One region of the Synechococcus lacustris Maggiore-St4-Slac genome, then DNA from elsewhere that is predicted to be linked to it. Evidence: predicted binding sites of a transcription regulator. Region 1 holds the regulator's gene; each other region holds the start of a gene.
The links. The regulator NtcA, encoded in region 1, controls nitrogen genes in cyanobacteria. The targets are predictions, from matches to a motif close to GTANCNNNNGNTAC.

Region 1 (10,159 bases):
CCGGAAAGATGTCGTCTCTACCGCGAGCTCCCGGTCCAGCAGCAATGGGCTTCCCCCGTTTTTGTGGATAGTTGCTTAAGCAACTTTTTTGATTACCCTACCTTTGTTAAAGCACGATTTTCGTAGTTAATCGGAATTAGGTAGTCATTACTTGAATGTCGTCTATTTAAACTGTAATATTTTTCGATTCAACCAATGGTTTCGCTTTCTAACTAAAATTCTAACTGCAATGGTGTTGGTAGAATTTTGCTATTACAATCATTTAGTACGCCTTAAATATAAATTAATTCAAATCATAAGATAATGTTCGGTTGAATTTACGCGATAAAACATTTGTTGTAATTTATTTCCCTCCTCCATTTTAGTTCAATACCTAAAGTATTTCAATGGCTTTAGTAGTTATTAATGCCAGTAGTATTATAGGTATTGCTGGAATGCTTAGATCAAATCCATTCACATCTTCGCTAAGGTAACCCTTTCCGGTTGATCTTGATATTTACCGGCCCTATCTTGATAGGTGGTTTCACAGGGGTCACCTTCAAAAAATAATAGTTGACAGATGCCTTCATCGGCATAGATGCGGCAATCAGCGCCAGAGCTATTGCTAAATTCCAAGGTTAAATGACCCTCCCAGCCGGCTTCTGCTGGTGTTGTATTTACTATTATGCCAAGCCTTGCATAGGTGCTTTTACCAAGGCAAATCACGGTGATATTACTTGGCACTTTCATCTTTTCTAATGCCACACCCAAGCCATAGGAATGGGCTGGCAGGATGAAATAAGCACCATCAGCATCATTTTGTAGTGGTGCTGGTTCTAAATTTGCTGGATTGAATCTCTTTGGATTCATTACCGTGCCTGGCACATGCCTAAATATCAGGAATTCCTTTGCTGATAGGCGTAGGTCGTAGCCATAACTTGAGCATCCAAAACTCAATACCGGATTTGCCCTGTTATCAGGATCCAAATGGCGCACCAAGGTGGCTTGGAATGGATCCAACAGGCCATTTGCAGCCTGTTCGTTTATCCAGCGGTCGTTTTTTAGCATCGGTCGCGGCGCAATTCGGTTACTTGATCCGCTAACGCCATCAAAGACGCAGGCATTTCAGGCCCTGTGAGGATCACATCCATTCGGCTTGGCCGCTGCCCCAAGGTGGCCACTACTTCCGCTTCATCAAGCAACCCATAGGCCAGCGCAAGCCCCAGCTCATCCAGCACCACTAGATCGGCAGCACCCTCCAGCAACCAACGGCTGCTTTCTTGCCATAGCTCCTGCACCGCCTGCCTGCTGCTGCCTTCTTCTTCTGGTCCATTTAGGCAGCCCGCCAGCGCCGGCCGCAGCCAGGTGAGCCGGCCGCACATCTGCACCGGCCGGCTAGGCCCTTGATCCACGCCGCCGCGCAAAAACTGACTCACCAGCACCGTGCTACCCAAGCCAGCACTGCGCAGTGCCTGGCTGAACACACTGGGGCAACTGCCGCGATAGGCGGCCGTGTGCACCTGCAATAGCCCCTCCGGTTGGCTAACCAGCAACCGCAGTGCTGCCCCCGCCTGCCTTTGGCTGGGTTGAGCAAGGCTGCTGAGCATAAAAGCACCGGGGGCAAACGAAACCCGAATGTAGCGTTCAAAGCCGTATGCACAAGCTCTTCACACCACAGATAGTGCAAACATTTGTACTGTGCAATATTTGGTGTTAACCGCTACCAGGCACTCCGGCAGCCCTTATTAAGGTTTCGCTAACTGAGCCAGGGCCCATGCTTTCATCAGCCCCACCCCAGCCAACTATTCAAGAGGTGATGCGCAGCCTGGCGGGCACCACCTCCGAAATTGTGGAGCGCGGCAAAACAATTTTTTTCCCTGGTGATCCAGCCGAGCGGGTTTATCTGCTCAAACGCGGTGCCGTGCGCCTATCGCGCGTTTATGAATCCGGCGATGAAATCACCGTTGCTTTATTGCGGGAAAACAGCATTTTTGGTGTGCTCTCCCTGCTAACAGGCCAGCGATCCGATCGTTTTTATCACGCGGTTGCATTCACCAGGGTTGATTTAATCAGTGCCCCCGCCACCTCCGTGCGCCAGGCGATCGAAAAAGATGCCCGCGTTGGCCTATTGCTTTTGCAGGGCCTTTCTTCTCGCATTCTCCAAACCGAAACGATGATCGAAACCCTCACCCATCGCGATATGTCGTCGCGTTTGGTGAGTTTTCTTCTGGTGTTATGCCGTGATTTCGGCATGCCAGGCACCCGTGGCATCACGATCGATCTCAAGCTTTCCCACCAAGCGATCGCAGAAGCAATCGGCTCCACCCGGGTAACGATCACCCGCCTGCTTGGTGATCTACGCAATGCTGGCCTTGTGGAAATCGATCGCAAACGCATCACTGTTTTTGATCCCCTTGCCCTTGCAAAACGCTTTAGCTGATCAACCCTCAGCGATACTGGTTCTCCTTTAGGTGCTCTCTCCGTGACCGGCTGGCTGCTGATTTTGGCGGTGCTGCTGCTCGGTGGAGTGCTCGCCACCATTGGTGATCGCCTCGGCAGCCGCATCGGCAAGGCGCGCCTCAGCTTGTTTCAGTTGCGCCCCCGCAGCACCGCTGTGCTGATCACGGTTTTCACCGGCAGTTTGATCAGTGCCCTAACCCTTGGCTTGATGCTTGCCGTTAGCGAACAGTTGCGGGTTGGTTTATTTCAGCTGGATCAGCTGGAAACAAAACTGAATAATTCGCGTAGAAACCTGCAATTCAGTGTTGAGCAATTAAGCAATAGCCAAAAGCAATTAACCCAGGCGCGCCAAGAGGGCACAAAAGCAGATCAAGGCCGCCTTGCAGCACGGCGCCAACTGCAGCAGGTGGAAGTAAGGGCAAATCAGTTGAGATCTGAACTCGCCCCCCTGCAAGCCCGTAGGCGTGAATTAGAAGCTGAAAGAAACCGGCTTGGTAACGATGTAAAAAGCCGTGATGCGGAATTGCAGCAGCTGCAAACGCGCACCCGCAATGGTTTACAGGAACTAAAACAGTTGGAGGGCAAGGTGCTCGCCCTGCGCAGTGGTGATGTGGTTTTAACCACCGGCCAGGCGCTCACCAGCGCCAGAATGGCAATCCCCCAGCAACGCTTAGTAAAAAAAGCAACCGAGGATGTATTGCGCCAGGCAAATCTGCGCGCTTTTGAACAGGTATTACCTGGCCAGCCGCCAAATCGTCAGCTGCTTTTAATCCCCCGCAGTGAAGTGGCAAAGGTTGAACAGGCCCTAAGTAATGGTGGTGATTGGGTTGTAAGTATTCGCTCCGCCGGCAATGTGTTGCGCGGTGAAACCCAGGTGCTCGCCTTTGCTGATGTGCGCCCTAACCAAAAAGTGGTGAGTAAAGGTGAAGTGCTCGCCAGCATCAGCTTTGATCCCAATGAACGCAGCCCCGAGCAAGTGCAGGCCCGCCTAAATCTGCTGCTTGCCGCTGCCCGCACTGAAATCCTGCGCCAGGGTTCCCTAGCGCCAGCGATTCAATTTGATGTGGAGGCATTTAAGGCCGCCGGCCGCGCCCTTAGTGAACAGCCCCGTCGCCGGCCCCTGTTGGTGCAGGTGGTTTCCGTGCGCGATAGCGACACCGCTGATCCGGTGCTTGTGGAACTAAGGGGCATAAACCCCGCAGAGCAATGACAGCCACCACCCCAACAGCAGGCGGCCATTGGATTGGCCTTGATCCAGGCCGCAGTAAATGCGGGCTGGTGCGCACAGATATCAGCGGCCAGCAGGTGCAAGATCTTTTGGTGTGCACACCCCAGGAAAGCTGGGATTGGCTGCAGCATTGGTGCCACAGTTGCAGTGTGAAGGGCCTGGTATTGGGTGATGGCACCGGCAGTGGCCCCTGGCAGCAGGCCATAGGTGATGCCCTACCTGAATTAACAGTTGTGTTGCAGCCAGAGGCCGGCAGCACCCTTGCCGCCAGGGGCCGTTATTGGCAATTATTTCCGCCCCGTAATTTATGGAAACTATTGCCTGAAGGTTTAAGGCTGCCGCCCCGGCCCCTAGATGATCTAGCGGCCTTGGTGCTGCTGGAGGCCCACCTGGGCCATCGTTTAGGGCTTGCTTAAAACTTTGCCCTCACGGTGAATTGATAATCGCCACCGGGTTCTAATTGATAATCACTTTTTACTAAAAAACGCAATAAAGCATCTTGAATTAAGGCCCGGCCGAGCGATGGTTCCACCACCAATTCACCGCGATCAAAATGCCATCTAAATTCCCAACTAAAACCTCCAGCTGCCACTTCACCCTCCACTAATTTATTACTAAAGCTTTGATGTAAAACCCTTAGCTTGGCATTGGTGGAGGGTAGTTTTGCCATCTCAAGTGCTTGGCCGAAAGCCATTGAGGCGATTGCCAGCTTTCTCTAGGCCATTGGCTTGGATTAATTCAATTCCCCTGCAAACCTCAGCCAGCACCTGTTTAAGCAGCCCCTGTTCGCTTGCCCTGAATGGCCCCAATACATGGCTAACCGTGCGTTCTTTTCGCTCCTGGGGATCACCTAACGGTGCACCAATGCCGATGCGTAGCCTTGCGAATTCTTCACTACCTAAATGTTGAATAGTGCTGCGTAAGCCGTTGTGGCCGCCGGCGCTTCCGCTCGCCCGCAGCCGCAATCGCCCCAGCTCTAGGTCCATGTCGTCTACCAGCACAAGCAATTGTTCAGCGCTCCAGCCAAACCAATCGAGGCAGGCCCTAATCGAGCGGCCGCTGTCGTTCATAAATGTTTGCGGTTTCAATAGCCGCAAACGATTATTGCCCTGGCCGATGTCTGCTAATTCAGCGTGTAATTTCGCTTGGGGCCGAAAATTAGCTCCAGCACTGGCAGCAAGCTGATCAAGCACCATAAAACCAACGTTATGGCGTGTTCCAGCGTAATCAGCGCCTGGATTACCCAGGCCCACCAGCAGCGTCAGTGGCATCGGCTGATTCAAGTTTGCTGGGTTCAGGGGTATCGATTGGTGCATCAACAGCTTTGCGGAATTCCTGCTCGAATTCCTGGGAAGCACTTTGAAAACTTTTCAAAGTACGCCCTAAGCCGCGGCCTAATTCCGGCAGTTTTTTTGGACCAAACACCAGCAGGGCGATGACGGCAATCACCGCCATCTCCGGCAAGCCAACGCCGAAGATGTTCATCGCTTAACCCATGCCGTTCCAGTTCACCGTGATCCCATCAAGCAAGAGGGAGCGGTTATATAGCTGCAGGATCACCAGCAGAAACACCAGAAACAACACCATGAAAATGCCCATCACAGGTGTGGTGCCCCATCCGGGCACCACCTTGCCGTACTCAGAATTGAGGGGGCGAAGCAGATCTCCCAGGCGGGTGCGTTGGGCCATGGGCTGAAAACCTCTCTGGCGGGGTATAGGGCTCGTTACTGTAATAGCAACGGGCCCTCCCTTGCACCCTCTGCAAACCATTGATGGAAACCACCTCCCCTGCAATCTCTGTGGCACTAACAGTGCTGGTGGTTTTACTCGCCCTCACTGGCTTTGGCATCTACACCGCCTTTGGCCCACCCTCCAAGCAGCTAACCGATCCCTTTGACGACCACGAGGATTGATCCCAGCTGCCAATCGCCCAAGCTTTTAAGTGCGCTGTTCTGCAGGGGCTGAGGTTTTGGCCTGTTAGGCGCAGTTGATTTGCTTCATTCCTGTTGATCCCCAGCAATTGCAGATCGGAATTTGGCCAAGCCAGCAATTGGCAACTTTCTGCCTTGATTGCCCCTTGATCAGCGGCTGGCCTTTTCCATAGGGGATTGCGGAAGCTGGCCGCTGCCGCTGGCACCCCTTGCTGCCACCAGCCCCTTGGCGTTGCCATCAGTCCCAGCCTTAAACGATGCAAACCATGGTCGGCACTTGGATCCGGCCAGGTGGGCCCCCTCAGCAAAGAAATGCCAAGGCCATCGGCCGAACCGCTTACCCCCTGAGGGCCATCGAGCAGCACCGCCAGGCCATGGCCAGCCACCCAGCTGATTGCTGCTGCCTCCCAGCGGGCTGCCTCCCTGGCATTGCGGGGATTACTGGCACGGTTTTGCACCCCAGCTGGGCAATCAGCACTCCAAAAATCAGTTGCTTGAGCCAGGGGCAGCTCCAGCCGCAACAGTTCATGGTGTTGTTGCCATTGGCTTTGCAGGCACAGCTCAAGCATTTCACTGCCGGCCTGGAGCCGCAGCATTAGTTGGATTGGGCTTTGGCCGCAATGGCCGCGCCAGCGCAGGGCCGTGCAGAGGGGGCCGCTTTCCAGCACTTCAGGGCCGCTGCACCAGCTAAAAGGCAGCGGCTGGTGTTGGTAGTTGGCGGCTAAATCCCAGGCATCCCAAAATTCACCGCGATCGGCATAGCGCCGCAATTGCAGTGGGCTTTTGAGTAGTTCAGGGCCCCAGCCATCGGCCTGCCAGCCCCGCAGCTGCTCCACCCCTTGGGGCCCCAGCAGCACCTGCAGGCGGCTGTTTTGCAAACACCAGCGCCCTGCACCTAGATCCTCCAAACCCAGCGCCTGCTGGATTGGCAGTGGCTCTTTCCCTGTGGGCTGTTGCACCAGCCGCTGCAATTCCACCCCATCGCCAAAAGGCAGCTGCAGCCAGCAGCCGCCCCCATGGGCCCTCTGGCTTGCTAAGGCCCCATGGGGGCCATGCCAGCAATGGCCCGCCGCCGGCGCTGGCAATTTGAACACCCGTTCAGCTGCCTTAGCCGGCAGCAATTGCCCCACCCACCATTGCTTTTTAAAGCCCCTGCCAATTGCCACCAAGTGGCCGAGGGCTTGGTCACGCCGTTGGCGGCTGGCGCGCCGTGCTGCGCACCATTGCCTTTCGGCCTGCTCGAATACCGCTGGGATTGAGGTGCCGGGCAGGATGTCGTGAAATTGTTGAAACAGCAGGCAGCGCCATGCCGCTTGGCCCCCATCAGCCGGTTTTATTGCCGCTATCGCTTCCGCTAAATCCGCCTCCAGCAACAGCCGCTCCAGCGTGCGGTTGTGTCTTTTTTGATCCGGACGGCTGGTGGCACAGGCGCGATGCAATTCCAAGTAGAGCTCATCTCGCCACACCGGCAATTCAGCCGCCAGCGGTTCCAGCTCCGCCAGATAACTGCGCATGCTGCTGAATTGATGGTTTGGGGCCAGGGCTTGCCCCTGCCATAGCGCCAATTGATCCAGCATTTCCCGGCTGGGGCCGCCGCCGTGGTCGCCCACCCCCGGCAGCCATAAACCCTCGGCTACACCCGTGGCCTCCTGCCATTGGCGGCTGTAGTTGGCCATCGCCAGGGGATCTGCATCAGTGCCGATCGCAGCACTCATTAGCGCTAATACGCTGCTGCCGCTTTGGTGGCGCCAGCGAAACAGCCGGTGGGGGAAGGGATTAGTGGCATTCCAAAACAACTTATGGCTAAGAAACCACTGCACCCCAGTGGCGGCGCACACCTCCACTAGGCCATGGCTAAAGCCAAAACTGTCTGGCAGCCAAGCCAATTTGTGCTCCCATTCAGGAAAGCTTGCGCGGCTATAGGCCTGGCCTTCTTCAAATTGACGCAACAGGGAAGCGGAGCCCACCAGGGTGCAATCGCTTTCTACCCATGGCCCATTCAGCGGTTCCCAGCGCCCTGCCGCCATCGCCTGGCGGATGGCAGCAAATAGCTGCGGCCGGTGCTGGCTCAACCAGTGATACAGAGCCGGGGTGGAATGGCCAAAACAAAGCTCGGGGTGGCTTTTCATCAGGCCCAACACCGATCTGAAGGTGCGTTCCGCCGCCTGCCAGGTATCAGCCACAGGCCATAACCAGGCCAGATCCAGGTGGGCATGGCTCAGTAATTGCAGCGGCGCTGGTTTTGGCAGCTGGGCCAGTTGCGCGCTCAGAAATTCTTGATTGGCAAGGTTTGGTTCTGCCGCAAGGGCATCCGCCAGGGCTTTGAGTTGAGCCGCGGGCAGCAGCTTCTCTAGCCGGCTTAAATCCTGTTGCAACAGGCGCAACTTTGTTAACAGCAGCAGGCCATTGGGATCAGCCGGCTGCTCTGGTTCCCGCTCCAGCCGGGCCAGGATCAAGGCGCCTTCATCGTGGCTGGGGCTGCTTAATTCCAGTTCCAGATTCAGGGCTTCCCCCTGCCAAAACCGCTGCGGCAGCTGCCAGCGGCAGGCGCTATCAAACAAATCCCCCTGCACCACGGTTTTGCCATCCACCCTCAAGGCGGCCGTTTCTGCCCACCAGCGCAGGGCTAATCGGGCTTCACCCCTTGGTTTTTCGCCTAGCCAAGCCCCAGGGCAGCGCAGGCAATGTTGCAATTTGATGATTTGGCCCCCCCGGGGCCAAATCACTAAACCGCGCGCTTCCCAATCGGCTCGATGCAGTTGCCCCCAGGGGTGATGCTGGCCTGGGCTACCGTTCTCCCGCCGCAAAAGGGGCAGCAGATCCAACTCCCGCAGAGGGGCAAACGTTTCAATCCACCCCTTAAGCAGCGCTTCAAGGCCCATTTCCATCCGTAGCCGCGCATGTGGCCCATAGGATGGACCAGCCGCGTTGGGTGCGGCACCAATACCTGTCCTTTCCGGCTGGACCATGCTCGCCCTCAAGATTTCTGTTTACTCGGTTGTTTTCTTCTTCATCGGCATCTTTGTGTTTGGTTTTCTGGCCAGCGACCCGAGCCGGACACCCAGCAGAAAGGACCTAGAAGAATGATTTGGTTGGGATGGCGTGGCAGGATCGCCGCCCCTGAAGCTGGCCAGGATTGAGAGCGCGATTTCACGCCCACAGCCTGGTGCCTGCCGCCATCGCCCTGCTGCTCAGCGTTGCAACTGCTTCAGTTTGCCGCGCCCAGGAAACAAATAAATCACAACAACTTGCACCCCTTGAACTTGAGCTAAAGGCTGATCAACAGGGTTACGACAACCAATTAGAGCGATTTGTTGCCACCGGCAACGTGGTGGTGCTGCTAGCTGGCGGCAGATTGCAGGCCGATCGGCTCGAATACGACACCAGCAGCAGGGTGCTTTGGGCCCGGGGTTCCGTGCGTTTTCAACGGGGCAATCAATACATTCAAGCCAGTGAAATTCGCTACAACCTGCTCCAGGGGGAAGGGGAACTAGACAACGTTTACGGCTTGGTTGATCTACTCACCAGCCAATTGGATTTAAACCCTGATGCACCCTTGCAGGGCAGCCCAGAGGCGTTGGCAGCAGAACAAAAACAAAGGAATGAACTACTGCTTAATCCGCCTAAACCCGGCGTGCAGGTGTCGCCCGCCAGTGTGGCGCCGCTGCCCCCACCGGAGGCAATGGCATGCCCCCCAAATCTGCCGCCCCTAGTGAGCCGTCATCCCCATCCCTGGGCGGTTACCGCCTGGGGCGGCCAGATGACCGATGCAACTTTTGGTGAAACATTCACTTTTAGCGGTAGCCCAAGGCCTGAATATTTAGGCGGGATTGGCTTTAATCGCAAATTATTAGATGCCGACCCTTTTGATATTGAATTAGATGGCAATTTATTTTTCCATTCAGGCGAGCGCAGTAATGATTTGCGCTATCGCAAAGGTGTTCCTGAAGATCAGCGCCTAAATGCATTTATTAATAATCAGCAATTTTGGGAGGTAACTTTTGGCATTGGTTTGCGCTGGTGGATTCAGCCGTGGCTCAGCCTTGGAGTGGTGGAAGGTGTAAGCCTTAACTCCACCCTTAGTAATTATGAAAATGTTTCTTGGCTCAATTCATCGCAATTTCTCAACTACCTAGCCGTTGAACTCGGCGTTGAAGTAAATCCCCAATGGTCTTTGGTGGGACGCATTCACCACCGCTCTGGCGCCTATGGCACCTACGGCGGTGTTTATGAAGGCAGCAATGGTTATTTGCTCGGTGCCCGTTATCGCTTTGGCTCCCCCGCCCCGAAACGGCCCCAAGTTGAAAATCCACCCCCCCTGGGTTGCCCTGATCCCGATCGCGCCAGCCGCCAACCGCTATTGCCCCTGGATGAACAGTTGGAGGCAGTGGCTTTTGATGGCCCCAGTGCCCAGGCTGCACCGGCGCCAAGCCCATCCCCAGAACCAAACAAACTCACCCCAGCTCAACAATTAGTGCTGCGGCGCCAGGAGATTGCTTCCATAGATCAAAGGGTGCTCAATGTGCAGCCCCGCCTTGGCCTAACCATCGATAGACGCTTT
Region 2 (10,159 bases), on a different contig from region 1:
GGCTCCCCACATAACTACCAACTAACCCCATGGAGCTTTGGTAGCGGAGCTGTTTTGAAGGTAATACCAAATAAACGTGGTATTAGGCGGCTGTTATAAACGCGAAATTCACGGGCCACGGTGGCCCCTGGTTCGCGTACCGCTTGGTTTAAAACCACCGAACCATCGGGATCTGAAACTGAACGATGGAAAGTACCCGGTGGGATGCGCAAGATATCGCCGCCGGTATCTAAACGAACTATGTGATAAGGATAATTCCAGCCGAGGTTCACTAAATAAAAAGTGCGGCCCCCGTGCAGGGCCAGGAGGTTGTCTTCCTGGTGGGGATGCAAATAAAACTGCCATGCCCCTGTGGTTTCCTCATTGGGGGGACTAACCGCTGGGCCGCTATGGATTACCAGATCGCGGGCATTAGAGGCAGCAACGGTGATATCAAAGAAACGCACCGCGGGGGTATCGCGAAAACGTTCATAGGGCACCAATTCAAACATCGGCACAGTGGCCATGGGGATAAATGCGGGATGAGCCAGTAAGCCAAAAAAAGCAATTTGCTGTTGGGTGCGTTGTTACGGATTTGGTGCTTTTAATCACCACAGCCATCAACCGCTAGCCGCACACTTGTGGTCCAGCCTGAAAAGGTTGGGGCATGGGAAAGGCAGGCGGCTCCTTCTGGGGTCGCCTTTTTTATGCTGCCCCTAGCCATTGGTTAGGAAGTGAGCAGCGATATCTACCCAGAGGGGCTTGCCCTACGCCATTGGCCCGGCTGGTTAGGTGCTGAAAAGGCAAACGCCTACCTAGAACAACTGCTCAAGGAAGTGCCGTGGAAACAGGAACAGATCAAGCTATTTGGCCGCCAACATCCGCTACCGAGGCTCACCTGCTGGATGGCGGATCCAGGTTGTGGCTATTGCTATTCCGGCCTGCAAAATGTGGTTGAAAGCTGGACGCCCACTGCCCAAACCATCCGTGAGCAGGTAACAAAAGCCGCCGCAAGCCCTTTCAATTCATTGTTGCTCAACTACTACCGCACTGGTGTTGATGCCATGGGTTGGCATGCTGATGATGAACCCGAATTAGATCCAGATGCATCGATTGCATCCTTAAGCCTTGGTGCCAGCCGCAGCTTTCGCTTTAAGGCCAAAACAAATAGCAAAATTAATTTCAGCTTGGAATTGCACCATGGCGACCTGTTGCTGATGGATCCGCCCACCCAAGATGGTTGGCTCCATGCCTTACCAAAACGGTTGCGGGTGCAAACCGCCAGGCTAAATCTCACATTTCGGGTGGTGCGTAATTAATCGGTTGGGGCATTGTTACCGGTGCCGGCGATGGGGCGCAGGCGGCCACCCGTTGGGCAACCACAGCGCCGATTACAACAATTGCTGGCGCCGCAAAATTTTGTTCTTCTGCGCTGCAAGCTAAATCCGCCAATGTGGCTATCAGTTGCTTTTGACCATTCACGGTGCCCTGCTGAATGATCGCCGCTGGGGTGGAAGCAGCTAAACCACCAGCCTGCAATTCATCACAAATCCGTTGCAGGTTATGGAGGCCCATATAGATAACTAAGCCATCACTGCAACGGGCTAGCCCACGCCAATCAACGCCGGGTCGAACCTTATCAATTTCCTCATGGCCCGTAACGAAGGTAACGGAGGAGCCGGCCTCGCGATGGGTAATTGGTATGCCCACATAGGCAGGCGCTGCGATGCCAGCGGTTACCCCTGGCACCACCTCCACCGCTACCCCTTGGCTTGCCAGGTAGGCAGCTTCCTCGCCACCACGGCCAAACAGGAAGGGATCACCGCCCTTAAGCCGCACCACACAACGGTGGCGGCCCGCTAATTGCACCAACAATTCATTTGTGGTGGGTTGCGGCACGGAGTGATAACCGCGACGTTTACCAACACCATGCACAACACAGGTTTCTGGCACCATTTCCAATAGTTCCAGGGGTACTAGGGAGTCGTGCACCAAAGCATCACAACGCTTAAGTAGCCGATGGGCCTTCATCGTTAACAATTCCGGATCACCGGGGCCAGCACCAACTAGATAAACGATGCCAGGTGGGGAAGTGGCGGTCATGGCAGGGAAAGAAGCTGCTCCATCAGCACCAAACGAAAACGGCTTTGTTGCAATAGGGGCGGCCACAGCTGCAAACCAGGGGGCCAATCAATTGCATTGAGTGCCTCACTAAGCCGATTAGCTGCCACAGCTAAGGGCACCAGCAAAAGATTTTGGCTTGGCTGAGTGTAAGCAGTCCAGGGGCTGCAGGGTGCACCGAGGCGTTGCTGCAAATATTGGGGATAACGCATTGCCAAAGCACCACTGAGGGGATGGTGCAGTAGCTGGGGTTGTAATCCCTGGCCTTTGGCTTCACTTAAAGCCTGGGCCAAGGCCCCCTGCCATTGGGGCCAAGCTCCGAGGAAGGGCAGGCGCCGCAGGGGCCAACCGCAGCTGCGCCAATGCTTTGCGATGGCGGGAAGATCAACCCGCACATGGTGGCCTGGCAATTGAAAAAGGGGCACCAGGGTGAGTGGTGCTGGCTCTAGGTGCTGGGCCTGGTCAGCGCTAGTGGCGGCGGTTAAACACTGCAAAATCACCCTGCAACCCCTCTGCCGCCGCAATTCAGCTGCAAGCAGCTCAAATTCACTTGGCACTTGACCGCCGGAGCGGCCATGCACCACGAGTAGGAGATCGGAGGGGGGAGCCGCCGCGCGGCGCCGAACCAGCCGTTGCTGCACCAATGGATCCAAATTTTTAGCTGCTAATGCCTTCAAACCCTGCCGTGACCAAGGCAAACGGGCGATTAAATCTACCGCCGTTGCCGCCAAAATTGGATCCATATCTACAGCTAATACCAACAAGCAATTGCGCAAGGGCCCAAGGGGCCAGGCCCCCAGCCCCCTAGCCACCCCCTCAAGGGCTGCCCGACGTAACAACAATGGTCCTGGCTGTAGAACTTGTTTGCGTAGAAATAGAAAATCTTGCTGGTTGCGTTGATATCCCAAAAGAGGCAAAAGCAATTGTTGTAATTGCTGGGAGGCATCGGGCCCAAGGGCATTACGAAGCAATTGAGCAGCGGCTGAACTGCGCTGATAACCAACCAAATCAGTGCAACTAATTAATTCAGCCTTTTGAAAATCTTGCTTGTCATCTGTTAGTTGAGCCAACCAAAGGGCGAATACTTCAAAAGCTTGGCTCTGGTTAAGTTTTGGCAGCATTGCTGCTAATTCATGGCGAAGCAAGGGCTGTTCACCTGCTTGGAGCTGTTGAAACCATTGCTGGGTTGTTAGCTCCTGGGAAAATTCCAGGCCGATGATTCAACCTCGCAAAACAGCGCCAAATTTCTCAACCAAAAGGGGCTTCAACTGATCTGCCAACTCAGTTAATGGAATCGCCTTGCCATAGAGCTCTGCCAGCTTTGGTGAGGCCCCCAAATCACCGCCTAGATAAACCTTAACTGCTTCTACCATTTCACCATTGTGCTTTGTTTTAGCGCCCATAAAACCGAGCTCACCCATGTAAGGCTGGCCGCAAGCATTGGCGCAGCCAGTCCAGTGGCTGCGTAGGGGGCGCTCTAACTGCAAAGTTAGCTCCAACTGTTCAAGTACTTTTTGAGCAGTTGATTTTGTTGGGATCATTGCAAAACTGCAATACTTGCTACCTGTGCAACTCACCGCCTCCGCCTGCAGGGGGCTGGGCTTGGGGCTAAAACGTAGTAATAGCGGTTCAGCAAGGAGCTGATCAAGTTTTTCATTGGGAATATTGGCTATCAATAAATTTTGCGCTTCTGTGAGGCGTATTTCTGAATTGCCGTAGGTGCGCGCCAAACGCGAAAGTTCAAACATTGAATCGGCATCAAGCCTACCCATGGGCACATGCAAGCCAAGCCAATGGAAATCCTTTTGAGCTTGCTGATTTACACCAAGGCAAGACCGGGGTGGTTGATCAACTAAATGACTGCCATCATGAACCTGCACAGGTTGACCGTAGGCATCTAACAACTGCTGCCGATAAATATCAAACCCAAGCCGATCAATTAAATACATTAAGCGGCTTTTATTTCGGGCCATGCGGTTACCATTTTCCTGGTAATGAAGCAACACAGCAAGGCTAAAACCAGCTAATTGCTCAGGCCGCAGCCACAGGCCAAGGGGTTTAGCTAGTTCATTGCGCTGGGCGGAAAAGAAACCACCAACCATAACGGTGAAACCCAATTCACCGGCATAAATAGAAGGCAGATAAGCAAGGTCGTTATGCAAAAGAAAACTATCTGCTGCACCGCCAACGGCCACATTGAACTTGCGGGGCAAATTACGCGGTCCATCAATTCCAAGTAACTCAGCCTGGATGGCATCCACCAATGGGCGGGTATCAATAAATTCATCGGGGTCGATGCCTGCAAGGGGATTGCCTGTGATGTTGCGGGGATTGTCGTGGCCCGATTGTTTACTGGTTAGCCCCACTGTCTGCAACTGAGCCAAAAGCGGCTGCATATCTTCAAGCAAAAGACCGCGCAATTGCAAATTCTGCCGAGTAGTTATATCAGCGCTTCCATGTTCACCACAACGATCTATGGCCTCGGCTAAAAGTTCAAGCTGGTGGCTATTAATAACGCCATTGGGTAAGCGTAGGCGCAACATGAATCGCCCTGGGGTTACGGGTCTAAAGAAGATCCCCAACCATTTCAAACGAATAGTTAGATCAGCTTCATCCAATTGCTGCCAGCCGGCATGGGCGAGTTGATCTAACTCAGCTTCAAGTTCCAAGCCACAACGCTCAGCCTTTGCCTGCTCAATTTTGCTTAATGCAGCAGCTGGCATGGCATTAATAAATCAACCTTGCCACTTTCTCTAGGAGTGCCCACCCGCTATGTGCCTTTTGCTACCGATTCGCCAACGCTTTGAATAGTGGCTAGTTTCACAAAACCTGTTGACCCTGGCTTCCAACCGCGGCTCCAGCCTCAACCCTGCCCAGCAGCGCTTTCGGGAATTGCTTGGCAAGGTGGGCAGCGGTGAGCACACCAGCAGTGGCCTAAGCCTTAGCGAAGCGGAAGAAGCCATGGACGCCATGCTTGATGGCGTTGCAACTGATGCTCAATTAGGAGCATTTCTGATCGCCCACCGCATACGCAGGCCTGAACCCCAGGAGCTGGCCGGGATGCTGCGCAGCTATCGCCGCCAAGGACCTGTGCTCAGCAGCCCTGGCCGCCGCGCCATTTGCTTTGGAGTGCCCTACGACGGTCGCAACCGCACTGCACCGCTGCTGCCCCTAACTGCCATTGGGCTTGTAGCTGCCGGTGAAACGGTGGTATTGAGCGGCGGCAACCCCATGCCTGTGAAATGGGGAATAACGCTGGCAGAGCTAATGAACTGCCTTGGGCTCCCCTGGGGGAACCTAATGCTTGACCAGGTGCAGCGATTGCTTCTTGAAGAAGGAATAGCCCTATGCCATCAACCCAATTTATTTCCAGCGGCAGAAAAGCTCACACCAATTCGCGACCAAATAGGCAAAAGGCCACCACTGGCAAGCCTCGAGCTGATCTGGACACCTCACCAAGGCAAACACCTCTTAATAACTGGCTATGTGCATCCACCAACGGAAGCAAGGGCGATAGCAGCTTTGTCTTTGGTGCAGGAAGATGATGTGGTTACGGTGAAAGGTCTGGAGGGATCAACGGATTTATCCCTTGGCCGAGCCTGCATCACTAGCCGTTCATACCAAGGCAAGCAGCAACGCCTGATCCTGCACCCGCGGGACCATGGATTTAAGGGAGCTGATCCAGCTTTTACCGATATGGAAACCTGGACGGAGCAAGCAATTACGGCTCTCGGAGGCAGTGGTCCTATGGCAGAGGCACTGCTTTGGAACCTCGGAGCAATGCTTTGGATCAGCGATAACCAGAAGGATTTAAACAGCGGCATTAAAAAAGCAAAGGAACTGCTCGAAAGCGGAGCGTTATTAAAACGCTTGGGGCAAATCCAAAAAGCTCTAACAGCTGTTCAACTATGAAAAAAACGGACCGCCATTGCCGCATTTTCAAATTTGAAGCTGAATTCAGCGATAACTTGCGCTGCATACCGATGGCAGTGCGGCGCAAACTTGATTTATGTGGCCGCAAGCTTCGCCTGCAGCACTGGCTTGAACTGGGAGACGAGCAAAAAATGGAATTGCTGAACTGGGGCGATAGCGAGCTGGAGCTCCACAAGCTCGCTGATCGGCTGAAGGAATCCTGCAACGAAATAAACAGAGCAATCCAGGAGGAATGGCAGCAAATAGACCGAGTACCTGGTTTGATCGAAGAGGCATGCCTAGCTTCTAAGCAGCCGGTGCCAAACCTGGGGCAATGGCAACAGCTTGATGAACTTGAGAGATTTGCACTGCTGAAGCTTTGCAGCCCAGGCCATAGTCATAGCAACAGTAAAAGCCGGGGGAATCTGCCCCTCGCCCTCGGCGAATTCCTCGAAAACAAAATTACCTAGGTGATCGGTAGCGATTCACACAATTTGGCGCCCTGCAACGTGGTGTTCTTATGGGGCGGTCAGCAGTTGCGCCGCCCAAAACACCCGGCTGCAGTTTTCCAGACTCCGGGCTCAAACCACATTTACCATTGCCATGGGTTATTTCACCCGCCGTTATTTCGTAGTTTCTACAGCTACTTCAGCAATTTCACTGTTGCTTTCGCCTCTGGTTGCGATCGCCGCACCGGGTAAACCTGAAACCACAGAAGTTGAATTGGGCTTCATTGCGCTAACGGATTCAGCTCCATTGATAATTGCCAAAGAGAAGGGTTTCTTTAATAAACAAGGAATGACCGGCGTTGAGCTGAAAAAACAAACATCATGGGCTGTTACACGGGATAACCTTGAACTGGGTGGTTCCAGAGGTGGTATCGACGGCGCTCACATCCTTACCCCAATGCCCTATCTGCTTTCAACAGGAGCAATAACCAAAAGCAAGCAACCCTTACCTATGCTGATTTTGGCAAGGCTAAATACCCAAGGCCAGGGAATCTCCAGCTCAAAAGAATTTCTAGATGAGAAACTAAAAGTGAAGGCTCCCAATCTAATTGAAACTGTAGATAAGAAAAATAAAACTGGCGATAAATTTAAAGCAGCGGTTACATTTCCAGGCGGTACCCACGATCTATGGATGCGCTATTGGATGGCAGCCAATGGAGTAGATCCCAATAAAAATGCCGATCTTGTGGTAATTCCTCCACCGCAAATGGTTGCAAATATGCAGAGTGGCACTATGGATGTATTTTGTGTTGGTGAGCCATGGAATGAAAGACTAGTTAATAAAAAACTAGGCTACACAATTACGCAAACAGGTGAGATTTGGAAAGAGCATCCAGAAAAAGCATTCACAATGAGAGCTGATTGGGTAAAGAAAAATCCAAACGCAAGCTTACGCTTGTTAATGGCTGTGCAACAAGCACAAAAATGGGCAGATAATCCAGCAAACGCAAAAGAATTAGCTGAGATTCTTTCGGAAGATAAGTATGTGAAAGCTAGCGTTGATGATTTACTGCCACGCCTGCAAGGAACCGTTGATTATGGTGATGGTCGCAAAGTAACAAATAGCCCATTCAAAATGTATTTCTGGAATAATAACGCCTCCTTTCCCTACAAAAGCCATGACGCCTGGTTTATTACCGAAAATATTCGCTGGGGGTATCTACCAAAAAATACAAATACCAATGCCCTTGTAAAACAAGTAAATCGTGCCGATCTATGGCGGGCTGCTGCAAAAGCAAATGGTTATGGCACAGGCCCAGCTAGTGATTCAAGGGGAGTGGAAGTGTTCTTTGATGGCGTAAAATTCAACCCAGCCAATCCACAAGCCTATTTAAATAGCTTAAAAATAAAGGCGCTTAAATAAGAGTTAATTAATAAAATATCCAGCCAAATAACAAAATAATTAAAAACCATCAGAGCACTACCAATGGTCTCCGCCTCAATCAAATCAAAGAAGCCTAGATCTTCACAACTAAAATGGCTTAACAGCCCAATCATCAAACAGATCAAAGCTCCAGTGTTATGTATCGGCGGAGTTCTATTGATATGGCAACTTTCATGCAGCCTGAGTAATAGCGATTTTCCAGGGCCAATCCAAGTAATAACACAAACTTGGAATCCCTATATAGTGAATCCTTTTTATGATGATGGCGGCACAGCAAAAGGCTTGGGTTGGCAAATATTAATATCGCTCCAAAGGGTGGCTTTAGGGTATAGCCTAGCGGCAATATTAGGTATTGCAGCCGGTTTAGCACTGGGTTTGAATAGTTTTATTAGGCGAGGCTTTGATCCGATTATTCAGGTGCTCCGCACGGTACCACCCTTGGCATGGCTACCGATTTCACTTCTGTTATTTCAACAGGCTGATGCAGCGGCAATATTTGTTATCTTTATTACGGCAATATGGCCAATTGTTATCAACACTGCAATGGGAATTAGAGAAATACCCCAAGATTATCGCAATGTTGCAAGGGTTTTACGGCTTAGGAAACGCAGCTTTTTGTGGGATATAGTTATACCTGCCACTGCACCATATGTATTTACTGGATTGCGCATATCAATCGGTCTTGCCTGGCTGGCAATTGTTGCAGCAGAAATGCTAAAAGCCGATGGCGGCATTGGTTTCTTTATATGGGATGCATATAACGCTGGTGGGGATTCAAGCACAAGTCAGATTATATTAGCAATCCTATATGTAGGAGTGGTGGGCTTAATCCTTGATCGAGGTGTTGCCTGGGTAGGCGAACGGGTAGGTGGTCCCCAAAGATAAATCAATGAGTTCTCCATTAATAAAGAACAAGCTTTTTAAAATTCCGAATCATTTGGAGGTATAGCAATGGCAAGTTTTCTACAACTTGATTCGGTTGAACAGCAGTTCACCAGGAGCGATGGCACAAGTTTCCAAGCATTAAGCACAATCAACCTAACGGTTGAAAAGGGGGAATTTATTTCGCTTGTAGGCCATTCTGGCTGTGGCAAATCAACACTATTAAATATACTTGCAGGCCTAAACAAGCCGAGCAAAGGTGGAGTAATTCTTGAAGGTCGTGAGGTAATTGAACCCGGCCCCGATCGAATGGTAGTTTTTCAGAACTATTCACTCTTGCCTTGGCGAAGTGTGCGAGCGAATGTAGCTTTAGCCCTTAGGGAAGTTAAAAGGAACCTGAGCCCTCAGCAAAGGCATGAACGTACGGAAGCTGCCCTTGCAATGGTTAACTTGGAATCGGTTGCTGATCGTATGCCAGGGGTGCTGTCTGGGGGCATGCGCCAAAGGGTTGCCATCGCAAGGGCCCTTGCATTAGAGCCAAAGTTACTTTTGCTTGATGAACCTTTTGGCGCCTTGGATGCCCTCACCCGCGGCCATCTGCAAGAGCAGTTAATGCAGCTCTGCCAAAACGCAAATATCACCACCGTAATGGTTACCCATTCCGTAGATGAAGCCTTGTTATTAAGTGATCGAGTTGTATTACTAACCAATGGTCCCAAAGCCCATGTGGGACGAATTGTTGCCGTGCCATTTGAGCGCCCCCGCTGCCGCAAAGGAGTTCTAAAAGATCCTAATTACTACTTGCTTCGTAATCAACTACTCGAATTCCTTCAAGACCAGCGCAAAATTTCTAAACGCAAAATCAGCCAACAAGCAAGCCCAACACCAATCAAGCTTGGCTATTTGCCGGGCTTGGATGCAGCAACAATGCTGGTAGCAAGAGAGCAGAAGCTCTTTGAAAAGCAGGGCCTTGAGGTAGAGCTATTGCGCTGTCAAAGTTGGGGCGAAATTGACGACATGTTGCGTTTAGAACGGCTTGATGGAGCCGCTTTAAGCGCTGCCCAACCACTCTCTATGGCCGCTGGCGCCGGGGCAGTATCAAGTACGCCACTGCCTATGGTTGTTACGCAAACCCTTAGCCGCAATGGCAATGCCCTTGTGATAGCTGAGCGATTATCAATTGATAGCAGCGATGCTCTATTGGAGTTATTGCATAAAGGAACAGAACTGCGAGTAGGGGTTCCGGATCGATTGTCAATGGCCGAATTGCTATTTCGCCATTGGCTAGCGCGCCATGGCATTGATCCAGAGCAAATCTACTGGCAAAGGCGCTCTCCATTAAATCTGCTTGCCGCCATGGAAGGAGGCTTAA
Region 3 (10,159 bases), on a different contig from region 1:
GGCAATGTTGGTTGCTGCCGATAATCGCCTCCTGGGCTAAGGCAACGGCGGCTGGATCATGCTGACCATTGGGCAGCCAGCCCTGCAGATTACTTAAAAGATCAGCATTTAGCCTGCCGATTGGATAGGGCAAGCGCGGTTCCTGTTCATCTAAACAAAGTGAAAGTAGGGGGGGCGGGCTAGTGATCAACTCAGCTTCTGAAATGATTTCAAAGCGATCGGTGCTACCAACAAAACGAGCCCGCAGGATTTGATCGCCACCAGCTGCTAATAATTCAAATTTATGGCATGGCTCTGGATTAAAACTGATTTTATGTTGGATTAGTTTTTGAAATCCAATGCTGCGGGGCATCAAACACAGCCGATGGGGGCCGAGCTGCACTGGCTTTGAGTAGCTATAAACAAAGCGATGGCTAATTTTTACGTGCATTGGTTTGAGGTGAAGTAGCGGATTTCCAATAGTGTGTGTAGTTCATTGATTTGTAGTTGCAATTGATCAATAACCTGATGAAGACCTTGATCGATTACATCGCTCACTTGGGAATAGTTCCAAGTGGCCTGGAGGCGCCCCAGGCTGCGGCTGAGGGAATGGCCGCTTTGCAGTAGTGGTTGTTGATCAATACTTGCAATCGCCTCGGCAATACCATTAAGGCAATAGCGCACGGAACGGGGAAAATCTGGATCCAGTAATAGAAATTCCGCCACACCACTGGGGGTGATTGGTTGTTGGGTGTGTTGGCGATACATTTGATATGCACTGGCGGAGCGCAATAGGGCAATCCATTGCAATTCATCTAAGGCACCTCCCACATCCTCAGGGCTTGGCAGCAGTAGAAAATATTTCACATCGAGGATCCTTGCCGTTTTTTCCGCCCTTTCAATCAACCTGCCAAGATTGGCAAAATGCCAGCTGATATCCCTGCGCATACTTGAATCTGCTATGCCATAGAGCTGTTGGCAGCCGCGCCTGATCAGTTGCAGTTGTTCAGGTAGGGCCTGCTGCCAAAAACTTTCACCCGGTTGTAAATCAAGATGTAAAGCATTTAATTCTTCAAATAATTCATTGGGGATTACCTCACGGATTTGGCGGGCATTTTCGCGGGCGATGGCAATGCAATTACAAATGGCGTTTGGATTTTGTGCTTGGGCAAGCAGAAACCATTCCACCGCTGCAGCACCACCTTCAGGGTGTAATTCTTTAAATAAGTTGCTTTCAGCGCAAGCTTCAATAAGCGGCAGCCACACCGCATCACCCCCTGCCGGTGAATCCAGCGCCATCGACATACTCACATCTAAGAAACGGGCTAAATTCTCGGCCCGTTCCACATACCGGAAGATCCAGTAGAGCTGTTCTGCTACACGGCTGAGCATGAAACCACCCAGGTGTCTTTACTGCCGCCGCCCTGGGAGGAATTAACCACGAGGGAACCGCGTTTTAAGGCAACTCTTGTGAGTCCCCCCGCCGTTACCCAACTCTGTTTACCCCGTAATATGTAGGGCCTTAAATCCACATGGCATGGGTAGAGCTCCCCTTCGCTGAGGGAGGGAACCGTTGAGAGCTGCAGCGTTGGTTGGGCGATGTAATTGCGGGGATTAGCTTGAATTAATTCACTGAAATGTTTCAGTTCTTCGCTGCTGGCGTGGGGGCCTATCAGCATTCCATAGCCCCCTGCTTCCGACACCGCTTTTACTACTAGCTCAGGCAAATGTTCCAACACATAACTGCATTCCTTTGGCCGGGAGCAAAGAAAAGTTGTTACGTTTGGAATAATCGTTTCTTCATCTAGGTAGTAGCGGATCATCTGGGGCACATAGGCATAGATGAGCTTGTCGTCGGCAATGCCGGTGCCAGGGGCATTGGCTATGGCTACTTGGCCTTGGCGGAACGCTTCCATCAGGCCGCTTACGCCGAGCATTGAATCTTTGCGGAAACAGGTGGGGTCTAGAAAATCGTCGTCGATGCGGCGGTAGATCACATCTACCCGTTGAAGGCCATTGGTACTGCGCATCCACACCCGGTTGTCTTCACAGATCAAATCTGTGCCCTCCACCAGCTGGATGCCCATCAAGCGGGCCAGGTAGCTGTGTTCGAAATAGGCGCTGTTATGTACTCCAGGGGTGAGAAGTACCACTTGGGGGCTGTCGGTCCAGGGGGCCATTTCCTGCAGGGTTTGCAGTAGTTGGGATGCATAGTTATCGATGGGGGTGATGCGTTGGCTTTGAAATAAACCGCCAAAAAGTTGCTTCATCACCCGGCGATTTTCGAGGAAATAGGCAACTCCTGAAGGGCAGCGCAGGTTGTCTTCCAGCACCCGCCAGGTGCCATCGCCATCACGCACTAGGTCGAGGCCTGAGATGTGGCACCAGCGGCCGAGGGGAGGGATTAATCCCTGCATCTGGGGCCGCCAACCCTGGCTACTGGTTATTTCTTCTGCGGAGATAATTCCATCTTTGATTATTTTCTGGGGTCCATAGATATCGGCAAGAAACAGGTCGATCGCCTCAAGCCTTTGGATTAACCCCGCCTCCAGCACTGCCCAATCCTGGTGATCGATCAGCCGTGGCAAGGGATCGAAGGGCAAAATTCGTTCGCTGGCCTCTGAATTGCTGTTGTAGAGCCTGAAGGTGGCACCTAGCCGTTTGAGTAGTTGTTCAGCCGCCCGATGATTTTCATTCAGTTGGCTAAGGCCAAGGGCCCCCAGTTGATCCATCAGGGCCCCCATCGCTTTACGGGGTGTGTGGCTGGGGCTCATGTATTCATCGAAGCCACCCATTGGCACATAGGTTTCAAACATCGGCTTCAGCTGTTTCAACCTTCCTATGGTGCGGAATCAAGCCGCCCGCCCATGGTTCCCATTGCTACATAATCAACATGCGGCTAGTAATTAGCGATCGAATTGTGTAATTTGATACTTATTTTATCTGCAAGCTTCATTTGCTGATGATCCTTTCACTGCTGGCAGGGCTAGAGGTGCAAACAACTTTTTAAGGCTGCCTTTGCTCTGCTCTTCTGTTAGGGCAGCATTCAAGGCTGCAAGCAGCCCTGGGTTGTCTTTCCTTATGGCAATGCCAAATGGTTTAGCTGGAAAGCAAGCTGCCACATCTAAAAGGCGAAACCGATTGCGGTCTTTAGCAACACTGAGCATTCCCATAATATTTGTATTGTCGTTTGCCCAGGCTGCCACCTCTCCGCGGCGCAGTAGTTCGATGCCACCGGATTCCAAATTTGTGCTGCGTTGATAAATTCCTGGCCAAGCCCTTTTGTAGCGCTGTTCACTTGCTGAGCCATTGGCAACACTAATATGCTTGCCAATGAGATCACTCAATTTATAAACCTTGCTGTTCACTGGTAGCAATAGTGCTTCATGGGCAATCACATAGGGCACTGAAAAATCTACGAGTTTTTGCCGTTCTGGCGTAATGGTGAATTGAGCGATTACTAGATCAATCTTCCCTTTTTGAAGTAGTGCTAGTCGCTCTGGTGAATCAACGCCGATAAGTTCAACTTTTTTGACATCACCAATCAGCTTTGAGCCAATTAATAGGGCTAGGGATGCTTCCGCACCCTCAAAGCCTGGCTTGCCAGCTATTCTCCTAGACATCCCTGGTAGGTCGGGCGAAACACCTATGCGCACGAGACCATTCTGTTTGATTGTGTCTAGCAAATCTGGCGATGGCGAATTTGCTAGTACTTGGATTATAGATGTAAACATATAACCGCAAGAAATGATTGCTAAAAAAGGTAAATTTTTGCGAAATCTTGCAATTAGATCCATGGAGCTGCGGCAGTGAGTTGTTCTAATTGATTATGTATCAACATCTGGATTAATTAAAGCAAGAAATAAAGCTGCGCCATCGGTAATTCATCAGCTGGTTCGCAGGTGAGCAGTTCACCATTGGCATACACCTCATAGGTTTCTGGATTAACGCTGATATCTGGCAGGGCATTGTTGTTGTGCATTGCTGCCTTGCCGATATCCCTGGTGTTTTGCACCGGTAGGCAGGGGCGAGCTAAGCCCAATTGCCGCGGTAAATCAGCATCCAGGGCAGCTTGGCTCATGAATGTGAGGCAACTTGGTGCCAGCGCCTTGCCGTAGCTGGCAAACATCGGCCGGCCATGCACTGGCCCTGGGGTGGGAATTGAAGCGTTGGCATCACCCATCTGGGCCCATGCAATGCTGCCGGCCTTCAGCACCAGTTCTGGTTTAACGCCAAAAAATCCAGGTTTCCACAGCACTAAATCAGCAAGCTTGCCCACTTCCACAGAACCAACCTGGCTGTTGATGCCATGGGCAATCGCTGGATTGATGCCAACCTTGGCTATGTAGCGCTTGATGCGGTTGTTGTCGTTGCGGGAGCTATCACCTTCAAGGGGGCCCCGCTGCACTTTCATCTTGTGGGCCGTTTGAAATGTGCGGGTGATCACCTCCCCCACCCTGCCCATCGCTTGGGAGTCGCTGGCAATTATTGAAAAGGCGCCCAGGTCGTGGAGGATGTCTTCTGCCGCAATCGTTTCGCGCCGAATCCGCGATTCAGCAAAGGCCACATCTTCTGGTATGCCCGCATCCAGGTGGTGGCACACCATCAACATGTCGAGATGTTCTTCGAGGGTGTTGCGGGTGTAAGGCCTGGTGGGATTTGTGGAGCTGGGCAGCACATTGGCCTGGCCGCAGATCTTGATGATGTCGGGGGCGTGGCCGCCGCCAGCTCCCTCAGTGTGGAAGGTGTGGATGGTGCGGCCAGCGATCGCTCGGATTGTGTCTTCCACAAAACCGGCTTCATTCAAGGTGTCTGTGTGGATGCACACCTGGATGTCAAAGCGATCGGCTACGCCGAGGCAGCAATCGATGGCGGCGGGGGTTGTGCCCCAGTCTTCATGCAATTTGAGGCCGCAGGCACCAGCTCGAATTTGCTCCTCTAATGCCTCTGGAGTGCTGGCATTGCCCTTGCCAAAAAAGCCCAGGTTTACCGGTAAACCTTCAGCCGCCTGCAACATCCGGGCCAGGTGAAAAGCCCCCGGCGTGCAGGTGGTGGCATTGGTGCCGGTGGCTGGGCCAGTGCCGCCCCCCAGCAACGTGGTAACACCACTGGCTAGGGCGGTTTCAATCTGCTGGGGGCAGATGAAGTGAATATGGGTGTCGATCGCACCGGCGGTGAGGATATGGCCCTCGCCGGCAATTGCTTCGGTGCCAGGGCCGATCACGATATCGATATTGTTGCTGATATCTGGATTACCCGCCTTGCCGATGGCGCAGATGCGGCCATCTCTGATGCCAATATCCGCCTTCACAATGCCCCACCAATCAAGGATCAGCGCATTGGTAATCACCGTGTCTACGGCGCCGGCGGCGCGGCTGCTTTGGCCTTGACCCATGCCATCGCGAATTACTTTGCCGCCGCCAAATTTCACCTCATCGCCATAGCTGGTGAAATCCTTTTCCACCTCGAGGATTAATTCTGTGTCGGCCAACCGCAGGCGATCGCCGGTGGTGGGGCCATAGGTTTCGGCGTAGCTGCGGCGATCGATTTGATATGCCATCAGAGAGCTCCGTTGATTTGAGCGTTGAAACCCACCACCCGGCGGGCTCCCACAAAGGGCACCAGCTGCACTTGGCGTTCATCGCCGGGTTCAAAGCGAACGGCGGTGCCGGCGGGAATATCAAGCCGTTGGCCCCGGGCTGCTTCCCGATCGAATAGCAGCGCAGCATTGGCTTCGGCAAAATGGAAATGGGAGCCCACCTGGATGGGGCGATCGCCGCTATTGGCCACCATCAAATTGGTAACAGGGCGGCCGGCATTGAGTTCAATGCTGCCTGGTTCCGGTAGTAGTTCGCCTGGGATCATGGCCTGATTGGTTGGTGCAGGGTTACAAGCTTGGTGCCATCGGGAAAGGTGGCTTCCATTTGCACTTCATCTATTAGTTCCGCTACCCCAGCCATCACTTGGCTGCGGTTTAACCAAGTGCTTCCTTCCTGCATAAGGGCAGCTACGGTTTTGCCATCCCGCGCCCCCTCCAGGATTTGAAAGCTGAGCCAAGCCACCGCCTCCGGGTGGTTCAGTTTCAAACCTCTCGCTAAGCGCCGCTCCGCCAACAGGGCTGCGGTAACAATTAAGAGCTTGTCTTTTTCCTGGGGAGATAGGTGCATGGGCTGCAATCACTGTCGATCGTTGGGGGGGCTGTGCTGCCACTTTTGCTGGAACTAATCCCAACTTTGGCCCTTGGCTTGGCCATCGGTATGCGTTGGCCGCTACTGCCTGGAGCATTGGCGCAACCGCTGGTGCGCTTTGGCATTCCCTTGAGTGTGGCTGCTTTGCTGCTGCGTTCTGGCTTAAATCGCGATTTTTTACAGGCGGGCGCCCTGGCACTGCTATTGATTGCTGCATTGATGTTGTTGTTGCAGCGTTGGCCGCGGCTGCTGCCCTCTGGGGTGTTGCAACTGGGGGCGGTAACGGGCAATACCACCTACTTCGGCATTCCGGTGGCCTTGGCCCTATTGCCACCCCAGGCCCTAGGGGCTGCCATCGCCTACGACCTGGCCGGCACACTTTTGAGTTGGACCCTCGGCCCACGCCTGGTGGCAGCCGCCGGCCAGGGGCGCCGTTCCTTCCGCCGCGACCTGGGCCAAAGCCCAGCCACCCATGGCTTTTTGCTTGCCTTTGTGCTGCAACTAACCCCATGGCAAGCACCCCTTGCTGCCCTGCTCTGGTGGCCAGCCCGCTTGGTGTTGCTGTTGGCTTTATTGCTGGTGGGGATGCGTTTGGGGGTGATGTTGAACCAAGGCGAAATCCAGCCTGGGTTCAATTGGCGCCCTTTGGCGCCTGCTTTGCTTTTTAAAATGCTGCTGTTGCCGCTGTTGTTTGCAATTCTGGGCCGCCTACTTGCATTGCCAGCTGGTGTGGCTGATGCCTTAGTGCTGCAGGCGGCAGCCCCCACAGCGATCTCAGTGCTGTTGATGGCGGAGGCGGAAGGGGAAGGCGTTAATGCAGCGGCAGGTTTGGTGCTAATAAGCACTGCAATGGCTCTAATTACTGTGCCGTTGTGGTGGTGGCTGCTCAGTTGAGCGCTGGGGCATGGGGATATTCCTGCAGGGGCCACACCCTTGGCGCTAGCGGCGCACTTAAACCGCGCAGTTGGCGAATCCGGGCCCATAGGCGATAAAACCAGTGGCGGGCCGCTTGGCTGGAGGGGCCCCGGTAGCGGGCAATTAAGCCCTGTTGCAGGCTGCCTAGGGCCATTTCTCCCTCGAGTTCCAGGCTGTCTTGGCGGCCTTGGTTGATTAGGGCTTGGAGTTTGTTGCTATCCAGGGGGCTTGGTGCCGCCCACACCAGGCTGGCCAGCACCGGCTGGCCCTTGAGCCCATGGGCGCTATCAAGGCAATCCCGATTGATTTGGAGCCGATCCACCAGTTCCCAGCGCCGGCCGCTGGCTGATTTGCGCTGGATTTCGAGGCTGCTGCGCCAGCAACCATTGCCCAGGGTTTCTCCCCTGGCGGTGCGGCCAAATCGCACCACATCGATGCCTAGCCAGCTGGCGTTTTCAGCTAACTCCAGCCGCTGCTGCTGTTGCAGCAGGCCCCCTTCAAATACCAGGGTTTCCTGGGGCAACCATTCCAGATCAGCGCCCGGCCCTAGCTGGGTTTCTATATCGATGTGGGCCCACTGGCCCTTAATGCCGTAAACCTTTTGGGCTGCCACGCTGGTTATTAGGGCGCGGCTGTTGGCGCCAAGCCCTAGTTCGATTTTGAGTTGATCACCGCCCACCAGGCCGCCGGCTGTATGTAAAAGGGGCAGTTCACAGCGGCCATCGGCGCCAGCAAATGCCCGCATTAGCTTTAAAGGGGCGGTGCTGCCCCCTTGAAAGCTGGTGAGCCCTTGGCTGCTGGCTGCAAATTGCAAATTTGCTGTGCCCCGCCAAGGGCTAGGGGTGGCAGTGGCTTGGGCCATGGGGTTATGGCAGCTTGGATCCATGCAACAGGAAACCAGGCCATTGCTGCTGCAGCATCGCTGCAGTTCCGCAGCTGGAGAGGCTTTATTGCAGCTGCCACTCACGGCGGCTGAACGGCAGATCTGCCGCGGTTTGCGCCGCTGCAGTGGCGGCCAAGAGGTGTTGCTGCAGTTGCCAAGGGGCGAACCCCTGGCACCAGGGCAATTATTAGGGGCCGTGGAAAATATGCCACTAGCTGTAGTGGTGGCTGCAGATGAACCACTACTGGTGGTGTGCAGCAATGATCCCCTGGCCCTGCTGCAGGCTGCATATCACCTCGGTAATCGCCATGTGGCCTTGGAGTTGCAAGCCGATCAATTGAGGCTGTTGGCCGACCCTGTTTTGGAGCATTTATTAGGCCACCGCGGTTTGCAAGTTGCCCACCTGCAGGCCCCCTTCCTGCCCGAAAGTGGCGCCTATGGCGCTAGCCATAGCCATCCATGACCCTGCCCCTGGCCTTACTGCAACTTGTGAGCCCCGCTTTGCCGGTGGGTGCTTTCAGCTATGCCGAAGGTTTGGAGGTGTTAGTGCAGGCGGGTGAGCTCAGGGATGGGGCAACCCTGAAGGCCTGGCTTGAGGCTGAATTGCAATTTGGTTTGCTTGCGGTGGAGGCAGCTGCCCTAGGGCCTATGCAACAGGCCTTTAAAACTTCAAATATGGAGCAGTTGCTTGATCTAAATGGTTGGTTGATCGCCCAGCGGGAAGCGCCTGAAATACGGGCGCAGCAGTGGCAAATGGCTGGTTCCCTACTACAACTACTTGCCGCGATGGGCTGGCCATTAACTGAGCAGTGCCAGGGCTTGAAGTTAACGGGTTTGGGTTGGACTGCTGCTTGGGCTTGGGCCGGCCATTGTTTAGATCTAGCGGCAACTGATTTAGTGGAGGCTTATTTATATGGTTGGCTGGCAAATCAAATCAGTGCAGCAGTAAGGTTGATACCCCTTGGTGCAACTGAAGGCCAATGCCTGCAGCTGCAATTGGCTCCTTTAATTAGTAGCCAAGCTAATTATTTAATCAGCCAAGATCCACGCCAAATGTTTAGCTCTGGGGTGGGGGCAGGCCTTGCTCAATTGCAGCATGGAGCCCTTTATTCGAGGCTTTTTAGGAGTTAATAATTCAAGGTTTGGCTGGCAACGCGGCAGGGCTACTGGCACCATTGGTTTGAAGAGCTTGGCTATCCGTTGACTTCCTCCAGTGATGAGCGCCACGACATCCGCTGGATTCAGCGTTTCGACAACTTCAAGCGAGCCTTTGCCCGGTTGAGCGAGGCGTCTGAGCTGGCGGATCAGCGTGATCTATCGGATCTGGAGCGGCAGGGGCTCATCCAAGCCTTCGAATTTACCCATGAGCTTGCATGGAATACGTTCAAGGATTTCCTCAGCGCCCGCGGTTCATTCCAGAAACTGTATGGATCAAAGGACGCCACCCGCGCTGCCTTCGCCGCAGAACTCATCGAAAACGGCGAGGCATGGATGGAAATGATCAAGCATCGCAATGAGTCGTCTCACACTTACAACAACGACGTGGCCGTAAAGATCATGGAGGCAGTTTTAACGCTCTATGTTCCTGCGTTCGCAGCATTCCAGCGCCGGTTTCTTGAACTGGAGAAGGAGGATTCCGCATGAACCACGGTTTGCGTGAGGTCACGGTGGAACGCATCAGGGCCGTGTTGGCCCAATTTCCCGAGGTGGAAAAGGCCGTGCTTTATGGCTCGCGTGCCAAGCAAACCTATCGCCCTGGTTCAGACATAGACCTAACACTCTGCGGTGATGAACTGGATCACACTCTGCTGACGCGAATTAGTAACGAGCTGGATGAGCTTTTGCTGCCATATCAAATTGATCTTTCTCTGATGGCCTCATTAAGCCATCCGGCCCTGCTCAACCACATCAGCCGTGTTGGCGTTGTGCTTTATGCGAAAAGTAGTGCCCCACTAAAGGCCTGCAGCTTTGAAAATCAGTCACACTTATTACAATGAGCGCCTCTGCCACTGCTGCGCACCATCACAGCCGATATTTGCCATAGAGGGGACAGGTTTTTTTGGCGCGGGCCTCTGCCGAGAGTTGATGGCATCGGGCTTTCCTGTTTTGGAGATTAATCGTGCGATCAGATCAATCAGATCAAAGCAATCCTAATAACCGCTAGCTGTCAGGTAGGCGGCCAGTGCCAACGTAG

Region 2: the regulator NtcA is predicted to act here: its motif matches at 4,875-4,888, upstream of KBY68_RS03205 (ferredoxin--nitrite reductase).
Region 3: the regulator NtcA is predicted to act here: its motif matches at 2,850-2,863, upstream of KBY68_RS03165 (circularly permuted type 2 ATP-grasp protein).

The regions. Positions count from the first base shown of each region.
Region 1 is NZ_JAGQBK010000008.1:1,687-11,845, forward strand. Features, by position in the region: gene dcd (dCTP deaminase) at 454-1,047, opposite strand; gene KBY68_RS07275 (cob(I)yrinic acid a,c-diamide adenosyltransferase) at 1,041-1,586, opposite strand; gene ntcA (global nitrogen regulator NtcA) at 1,754-2,419, shown strand; gene KBY68_RS07285 (DUF3084 family protein) at 2,462-3,649, shown strand; gene KBY68_RS07290 (RuvC family protein) at 3,646-4,083, shown strand; gene KBY68_RS07295 (DUF3146 family protein) at 4,080-4,337, opposite strand; gene pth (aminoacyl-tRNA hydrolase) at 4,339-4,938, opposite strand; gene KBY68_RS07305 (TatA/E family twin arginine-targeting protein translocase) at 4,907-5,152, opposite strand; gene psbH (photosystem II reaction center phosphoprotein PsbH) at 5,156-5,356, opposite strand; gene psbN (photosystem II reaction center protein PsbN) at 5,440-5,580, shown strand; gene KBY68_RS07320 (alpha-mannosidase) at 5,517-8,486, opposite strand; gene KBY68_RS07325 (photosystem II reaction center protein I) at 8,566-8,685, shown strand; gene KBY68_RS07330 (DUF3769 domain-containing protein) at 8,735-10,159, shown strand, end outside.
Region 2 is NZ_JAGQBK010000003.1:32,757-42,915, forward strand. Features, by position in the region: gene KBY68_RS03180 (transglutaminase family protein) at 1-14, shown strand, start outside; gene KBY68_RS03185 (redox protein) at 15-491, opposite strand; gene KBY68_RS03190 (alpha-ketoglutarate-dependent dioxygenase AlkB family protein) at 714-1,298, shown strand; gene cobA (uroporphyrinogen-III C-methyltransferase) at 1,273-2,082, opposite strand; gene KBY68_RS03200 (CbiX/SirB N-terminal domain-containing protein) at 2,079-3,221, opposite strand; gene KBY68_RS03205 (ferredoxin--nitrite reductase) at 3,321-4,823, opposite strand; gene KBY68_RS03210 (anthranilate phosphoribosyltransferase family protein) at 4,933-6,012, shown strand; gene KBY68_RS03215 (nitrate reductase associated protein) at 6,009-6,482, shown strand; gene KBY68_RS03220 (CmpA/NrtA family ABC transporter substrate-binding protein) at 6,616-7,884, shown strand; gene ntrB (nitrate ABC transporter permease) at 7,948-8,790, shown strand; gene KBY68_RS03230 (nitrate ABC transporter ATP-binding protein) at 8,857-10,159, shown strand, end outside.
Region 3 is NZ_JAGQBK010000003.1:20,166-30,324, reverse strand. Features, by position in the region: gene KBY68_RS03175 (transglutaminase family protein) at 1-430, opposite strand, end outside; gene KBY68_RS03170 (alpha-E domain-containing protein) at 421-1,371, opposite strand; gene KBY68_RS03165 (circularly permuted type 2 ATP-grasp protein) at 1,356-2,795, opposite strand; gene KBY68_RS03160 (transporter substrate-binding domain-containing protein) at 2,919-3,713, opposite strand; gene ureC (urease subunit alpha) at 3,830-5,539, opposite strand; gene KBY68_RS03150 (urease subunit beta) at 5,539-5,844, opposite strand; gene KBY68_RS03145 (urease subunit gamma) at 5,841-6,146, opposite strand; gene KBY68_RS03140 (AEC family transporter) at 6,141-7,061, shown strand; gene KBY68_RS03135 (urease accessory protein UreD) at 7,054-7,968, opposite strand; gene ureE (urease accessory protein UreE) at 7,967-8,428, shown strand; gene KBY68_RS03125 (urease accessory protein UreF) at 8,425-9,096, shown strand; gene KBY68_RS03120 (nucleotidyltransferase substrate binding protein) at 9,166-9,609, shown strand; gene KBY68_RS03115 (nucleotidyltransferase domain-containing protein) at 9,606-9,962, shown strand.